Linked DNA regions of Asticcacaulis excentricus CB 48. The protein of the gene in region 2 interacts with the protein of the main gene of each other region in a pairwise test. Links are inferred from orthologs where the notes say so. Each region holds a gene or a part of one and is shown on either strand. Other genes may lie near its edges.

Region 1 (4,096 bases), on a different replicon or contig from region 2:
CTCGGCAAGCCGAAACCTCGGAACGGTCGGATGAAGCCAGACGCTTTGAAAATCATTGAAATTCAAAGCACAGACAACATCCCCCCGCGTATCCGCGTGTGAGATGGTGCGCAACTAGGCACAATCGACACAAAAATCAAGTGATTTTGGGGGGAAATTGCGCCCGAAGAGACCATGACAGCGATCAGACCGCTCTCGCCTCTCCTAAACATCTTCACAATATAGGACGCCATTCATCGCTTTCAAGGCCCCGCGCAGGCTGGCGTCCAGACGGTAGCGGTGCGGCATTTTCAGTTCGACCTCATGTCCGTCGATCTCGCTGAGGAGGGTGATTTCGCCCCCCTGTCCGCGCGCGGCGTCTAATTGCATTTTGAAAGCGTCCACATCAAAGCCACGTGGCGACACAGTCAAACGCAGTCCCATATCATCGGTTTTCAGGGCTCCGGCCATGGGTTCGGCGGACTCACCAAACATGCGTACTTCGCCGTCCGAACCCTTGCAACGCACCTTGAGCAGGATCGACTGACCAGGTTCGAGATGCTCACGGTATTTGCGCAGGGCTTCCGGCTGGAACATCACCTCATATTCGCCGCTGGGGTCCGAAAGGTTGACGAAGGCGAATTTCTCCCCGGTGCGGGCCGAGGCGCGCTCCTGACGACGACGCACCACCCCCGCCATGCGGAAGGCTTCGCGCCCTTCCTGAGCGAGGGCCAGCGCTTCGGCGTACAGGGTAACATTGCGGCGCTTGAACACATCGACCATGTCCTGCAACGGGTGGCCGGACAGGTAAAAACCAACGGCTGACAGTTCTTCGTCCAGCGCATCCGGACCGGAGGCCTTGGGGATGTTGGGCAGGCGCGGGCGCGATGAGTCATTGGTGCCAAACAGGCTGACCTGCGCTGAGGCGCGTTCAGCGGCCATGCTCTGAGCGTGGGCGATCAGCAGATCGGCGCTTTGGATAATCTGTGCCCGGTTGGGATGGATCGAGTCAAAGGCCCCGGCCCGCGCCAGATTTTCGATGGCACGCTTATTGACCGCCTTAGGGTCGATACGTTCGAGGAAGTCGAAAATGTCTTTGAACGGCCCGCCCGCTTCACGCACCGCCACAACGCTGTGCATGGCTTCGAGACCGACATTGCGTATGGCCCCAAGCGCATACAGCACTTCGCCATTTTCAACGTCGAAATCGGCCTTTGAGCGGTTGATATCTGGTGGCCGGATGGTCACCCCGAACTGCCGCGCGTCCTGATAAAATACCGCCAGCTTGTCGGTATTGGTGATATCGAGACTCATGTTGGCGGCGAAGAATTCGACCGGATGATTGGCCTTCAGCCAGCCCGTCTGATACGAAATAAAGGCGTAGGCGGCGGCGTGTGATTTGTTGAAGCCATAGCCGGCAAACTTGTTCACCAGTTCGAAGATCGAGTCCGACTGCTTTTCAGGAACCCCCTTCTCCTTGGCGCCGGAAATAAACCTTGCTTTTTGCAAGTCCATTTCCTCTTTCTTCTTTTTACCCATGGCCCGACGCAGCAGGTCGGCTTCGCCGAGGCTATAACCCGACAGGATCTGGGCGATCTGCATCACCTGTTCCTGATAGATAATAACGCCGTAGGTTTCCCGCAGAACCGGCTCCAGAGAGGGGTGGAGCATGTCGATGTCGGCGCGCCCGAACTTCCGATCGACATAGGTGTCGATATTGTCCATCGGACCCGGTCGATAGAGCGAAATCAGCGCGGTGATTTCCTCGATAGACCCGCAGCGCATCTTGCGCAGGGTATCGCGCATCCCCTGACTTTCGAGCTGGAACACGCCAATCGACTGACCTGACGCCAGCAACTCATAGGTGATCTTGTCATCCAGCGGCAGGGTAGAGAAATCGACCTCAAGCCCGCGCTTTTTCAGATAATGCCAGGCGCGATTCAGCGTGGTCAGGGTCTTCAGACCCAGGAAGTCGAACTTGACCAGACCAGCGCTCTCGACCCACTTCATATTAAACTGCGTCGCCGGAATGTCGGAGCGTGGATCGCGATACAGCGGCACCAACTCGGTCAGCGACCGATCGCCGATCACGATACCTGCGGCATGGGTCGAGGCGTTGCGGTACAGGCCTTCGAGTTTCAGCGCCGTATCCAGCAGCTTAGCGACAGACTCTTCTTCGTCGCGGGCTTCGCGCAGACGGGGTTCGATTTCGACAGCCTGAGCCAGTGTGGTCGGGTTGGCCGGGTTATTGGGCACCATCTTACACAGACGGTCCACCTGCCCCAGCGGCAACTGCATCACGCGGCCTGTGTCGCGCAGCACAGCGCGCGCCTGAAGCGTACCGAAGGTGATGATCTGCGCCACCCGCTCACGGCCATATTTTTCCTGAACGTAGGTGATCACCTCTTCGCGGCGTTCCTGACAGAAGTCGATATCGAAGTCGGGCATGGAAACCCGCTCCGGATTGAGGAAGCGTTCGAACAGTAGACCAAAGCGCAGCGGGTCAAGATCGGTGATGGTCAGTGCCCACGCGACCAGCGAACCGGCCCCCGAGCCCCGGCCCGGCCCGACCGGAATGTCGTGCGCCTTGGCCCATTTGATAAAGTCCGAAACGATCAGGAAGTAACCGGGGAACCCCATTTTCTGGATGACGCCCACCTCACGATCGAGACGCGCCCAGTAATCTTCTTCGGGGAAGGCGGGTTCGACCTGTTGCAGGCGCATTTTCAGGCCTTCACGCGCCTGAAAGGCCAGTTCTTCGTCTTCCGATCGACCTGCGCCGGTATCAAAACGCGGCAGGATCGGATCGCGCTTGCTGACTAAAAAGGCGCAGCGGCGTGCGATTTCCAGCGTATTGTCGCAGGCTTCGGGCAGATCCGAGAAGACCTCGCGCATCAGCAGCGGCGGCTTCAGCCAGTGATCCTTGGTCACCTTGCGCCGGTCGGCCACGCCCATAAAGGTGCTATCGGAAATACACAGCAGCGCTTCGTGCGCCTTGAACATGTCACGGTCGGCAAAGTAGGCGTCATTGGTCGCCACCAGCGGCACGCCATGCGCATAGGCAAATTGCACCAGACCGCTTTCCGCCGAGTCCCCGCGGATACCACCATGCGGCGAGCCGTCGTGCCGCTGAAGCTCGATGTAAAAGCGGTCCCCAAAGGCCGCATGCATATCCTTCAGTGCCGCATTGGCTTCGTCGGGCTGGTTTTGCTTGAACAACGGGTTGATCGGACCGTCCGGACCGCCCGACAGCAGGATCAGGCCCTCGGCGCGTTTGACCACCTCTTCCCACAGGACATGCGGTTCATCGGTCGCCTCAATATCGAGATAGGCTTTGGACGAAAGTTCGGTGAGGTTGAGATAGCCCTGCTCGTTCTGAACGATCAGAACAATAGTCGGAGTTTTCGCCCATCGGTCGCTAAGGGTGCCGCCTATCCCCTTGACCGGCAGAGCGCAGGCGATAATGGGCTGCACGCCCGTATCTTTACACACCTGAGAAAATTCGAGCGCACCAAACAGGTTGGCACGGTCACAGATGGCGATGGCCGGCATCTTCGCCTTAGCCGCCAGCTTGCCCATATCATAGGCCTTGATCGCGCCTTCCAGAAGGGAATAGGCTGATCGTACCCGCAGATGGACAAAACCGTCGCTCATCTCAAAAGCCTCTCCGTGCGCTTCACAGGGCGGCTACTGTCAGACGATTCACCCGATCAGCATAGCCGCCTGACAGACAAGCGCTACAAAAGCGGCAACGGCGGCGAAAGACAATACGTTATGGATGGCCAGCATGGTTTGTCCCCTGAAAGAACAGATGATCAATTCATGCTTTGTTCTATATTCTTATTTTGTTCCCCGTCAACACCCTTTTATCAACAGCGTGAACAAATCATGTATATTATTGATTTAAAACAATATAATTTTACAAGCTTCCCGGAACCGTTTCGACCAGACGGCCATCCTTGAGGCTGACCACGCGGTCCATATGCCCGGCCAGTTCCAGATTGTGGGTCGCAATCAAGGCCGCGACCCCTTGTGCCTTAACGATCGTCCTCAGGGCGTCGAACACCTGTTGAGAGGTCTGGGGATCAAGATTGCCCGTCGGCTCATCGGCCAAAAG
Region 2 (3,063 bases):
CCGACGGTCACGGGCTTATTCAGGCCTTTCATCTACAGGCGCCCGAGTGTGACCTAACGGCAGGCGCCGTGACGCTTCTTGGTGCCGGTGGGGCGTCGCGCGCCGTGGTGGCCGCCCTTCTGGATAAGGGCTGCCGCGATGTGCGCATCGTCAACCGCACAGTGGCCCGCGCCGAAGAGATCGTCTTTGCCTTCAAAGAGGGCGTCAGTGCCTATGCGCTGAGCGATATCGACCGCGCCTTTGCCGGTTCGGTGGCGGTGATCAATGCCGCGTCGGGCGGTCCCCTGCCCTTGTTTGACGCGCTCGATGCGTCAGCAACGGCTATGGACATGACCTACAGGCCGTTGAAAACCAACTGGTTGCAGGCGGCTGAAGCGCGCGGTCTCACAACGGTCGATGGCCTGATGATGCTGATTGAACAGGCGCGCCCGTCCTTTGCCGCCTTCTATGGTCAGGCCCCGGATGCGGATTTCGACGTGCGCGGTCTGGCGCTGGAATTTCTGGGTGAGACGAAGTGATCCGTCTGGGTCTCACCGGCTCCATAGGTATGGGCAAATCGACCATAGCGCGCATGTTCGCCGACGAAGGCTTGCCGGTCTGGGATGCCGACGAGACGGTTCATCGGCTATACGCGACCTCCGAACCGCTGAAAGCTGCCCTGGTCGAAGCCTTTGGTGAGGTTTTGACAGACGGCTCAGTTGATCGCGCGAAGCTATCTCTCAACCTGAAGGCAAAACCGGACGGTTTTGCACGGCTGAATGCTCTGGTCCATCCGGCGACGGTCGCCGATCGTGAGGCGTTTCTGGTCCACCATGCCGCCGCAGGCACGCGCCTCACCTTATGCGATATTCCGCTATTGTTTGAAACCGGCGCGCAAACAAGCTTCGACAAGGTGGTCGTCGTATCCGCCCCACCGGAGGTTCAGGCCGCCCGCGTCCTAGCCCGCCCCGGCATGACAGCGGAAAAGTTTGCGGACATATTGGCGCGTCAGATGCCAGACGCGGAAAAGCGCCGCCGTGCGGATTTCGTTATCGACACGTCGCAAACGCTTCAGGCCAATCGTCAACAGGTGCGTGAGATTATCCGCGATCTGCACGAAGCCTGACTCTGGACAAGCCCGACAAACGGAAGTCAAATCACCTTCATGCGTCAGATCGTCCTCGATACCGAAACCACCGGCATTGACCCGAAAAAAGGCCACCGCCTGATCGAAGTCGGCTGCATCGAAATCGAAGATCTGCTGCCGACGGGCAAGACCTTTCACCATTATTTCAACCCCGAACGGCTGATAGAGCCGGACGCCATCCGCGTTCATGGCATCACCGATGAGATGGTGGCGGACAAGCCGAAATTTGCGGATCTGGCTCAGGCCTTTATCGACTTCGTCGGCGATGCGCCGATTATCGCGCACAATGCCTCGTTTGACCGGGGCTTTATCAATATGGAGCTAGAGCGACTGGGTCTGGATCCCACCGACCCGGACCGTTGGGTCGATACACTGGAACTGGCACGCTACAAGTTTCCGGGCATGGCCAATTCGCTTGATGCCCTGTGTAAGCGCTATAATATCTCACTGGCCGAACGCGACAAACACGGGGCCTTGCTCGATGCGCGTCTGCTGGCCGGCGTTTATCTGGAGCTGTCTGGCGGTAAGGAACGCGGCCTTGACCTCAAGATGCACGGAATGGTGTCCGAAGACGGCACGGAGATCCGCGTGATGAACCACGGCCAGCGTCCCCGCCCTCTGCCCTCGCACATCCATCCGGAAGAAGCCGAAGCGCATAAGGCCTTCTGCCTCAAATATCTTAAAGACCAGAATATGTGGGGCTACACGGCCTCATAGAAATGAAAAGACCCGCAGCCACAGACTGCGGGTCTTTTTTCGCAAAACAGATTTTGGCTTATGCCTGGCCAGCGGTTTCGCCGATCTGACCCTTTTGCTGCATATAGAGCGCGGCAAAGTCGATGGGTTCGACGAAGAAGGGCGGGAAGAAGCCGCCGTCGGAGGTCGCATCGGCGATGATGCGGCGGGCGAATGGGAAGAGGTAACGCGGGCATTCGACCAAAAGGGTCGGCTCGATCGCCGCTTGCGGCACGTTGGCCAGCTGGAACAGGCCGCCATAGACCAGTTCGATCGCAAACATCGGACCTTCGGGGTTTGATGCCTTGACCGACAGCTTCAGATCGACTTCGAACAGGCCGTCCGGACGGCCCTTGGCGTTCATTTCTACGCCCATATCGATTTCCGGACGCTGATCCATGCGCAGCGAGTTGGGCGCGCGCGGGTTTTCAAACGAGAAATCGCGAATAAACTGGGCCAGAACCTGCATATTGGCAGGCAGAGGGCCGCCCTGGGCGTCGGTGGCCGGGGCGGTGCCGTTTTCGGCGGGGATCGAATCGTCAGCCATTAAACTCAAAAACTCCGTTGGGCGTATAAAGCGCATTCCGAAAGGGCTTAGCGGTTTTCGGAATCAAATGCGCGACCAAACAAAAAATTAGAGCCGGGTTTTGTCCAGGTTTGAACGAAATCCGATCTAATATCCGGTTGAAAACGGCCCTAGCACGCACAAAATCGATTGGCAATCAAACGAATGGTTCCGTTTACCTCAACTTTGCCTATATAGGGAAGATTAGACCTTGCTGTACCCCTGTTCGGAGACGTCTTGATGCCCTGGGACCTGCTGATTCTGGCCTTGATCGCCGTGGTCGTGCTGTTTCAGCTCTACAACGTGTTGGGCCGCCGCGTCGGATTCAAGGCCGAAGACAAACCCGTTGTCCCCAAGACCGAGGACTCGGAGGGCCCATTCAACAGGCCGGGTCAGGAGCCAAAGGCGCAGCCCGAACGCCTGCGTATGCCCAATCTGGACGCCTTAAAGTCGCGCGATGCCCATTTCAACGAGATCAATTTCGTTGAAAAGGCGCGTGAAGCCTATGAACAGATCGTGTTGGCTTTCAATCGCGGGGAAATCGAGGGTCTCAAGGATCGTTTGTCGGAAAGCGTTTATGGCGTCTTCGCCAAGGCCATCGAGGCGCGCGGTGAACAGAAGGCTATGACTGTGTCAT

The links. The genes of interacting proteins can lie anywhere in the genome.
Region 1: the proteins of dnaQ (region 2) and dnaE interact in binary tests that used the Escherichia coli proteins (3 or more experiments, as listed by UniProt). The link is inferred for Asticcacaulis excentricus CB 48 from one-to-one orthologs.

The regions. Positions count from the first base shown.
Region 1 is NC_014817.1:517,443-521,538, reverse strand. The notes cover bases 5-4,030. They hold dnaE (DNA polymerase III subunit alpha), read right to left. Parts: upstream 3,634-4,030; coding sequence 205-3,633; downstream 5-204. Other genes in these bases: ASTEX_RS14105 (ABC transporter ATP-binding protein), read right to left, coding at 3,899-4,030. In the rest of the region: more of ASTEX_RS14105, read right to left, coding at 4,031-4,096. UniProt on the Escherichia coli protein: DNA polymerase III is a complex, multichain enzyme responsible for most of the replicative synthesis in bacteria. This DNA polymerase also exhibits 3' to 5' exonuclease activity. The alpha chain is the DNA polymerase catalytic subunit.
Region 2 is NC_014816.1:159,938-163,000, forward strand. Bases 1-2,993 are described here. They hold dnaQ (DNA polymerase III subunit epsilon), read left to right. Parts: upstream 1-1,144; coding sequence 1,145-1,843; downstream 1,844-2,993. Other genes in these bases: ASTEX_RS00725 (shikimate dehydrogenase family protein), read left to right, coding at 1-518; coaE (dephospho-CoA kinase), read left to right, coding at 515-1,105; secB (protein-export chaperone SecB), read right to left, coding at 1,902-2,408; ASTEX_RS00745 (Tim44/TimA family putative adaptor protein), read left to right, coding at 2,667-2,993. Outside these bases: more of ASTEX_RS00745, read left to right, coding at 2,994-3,063. UniProt on the Escherichia coli protein: DNA polymerase III is a complex, multichain enzyme responsible for most of the replicative synthesis in bacteria. The epsilon subunit contain the editing function and is a proofreading 3'-5' exonuclease.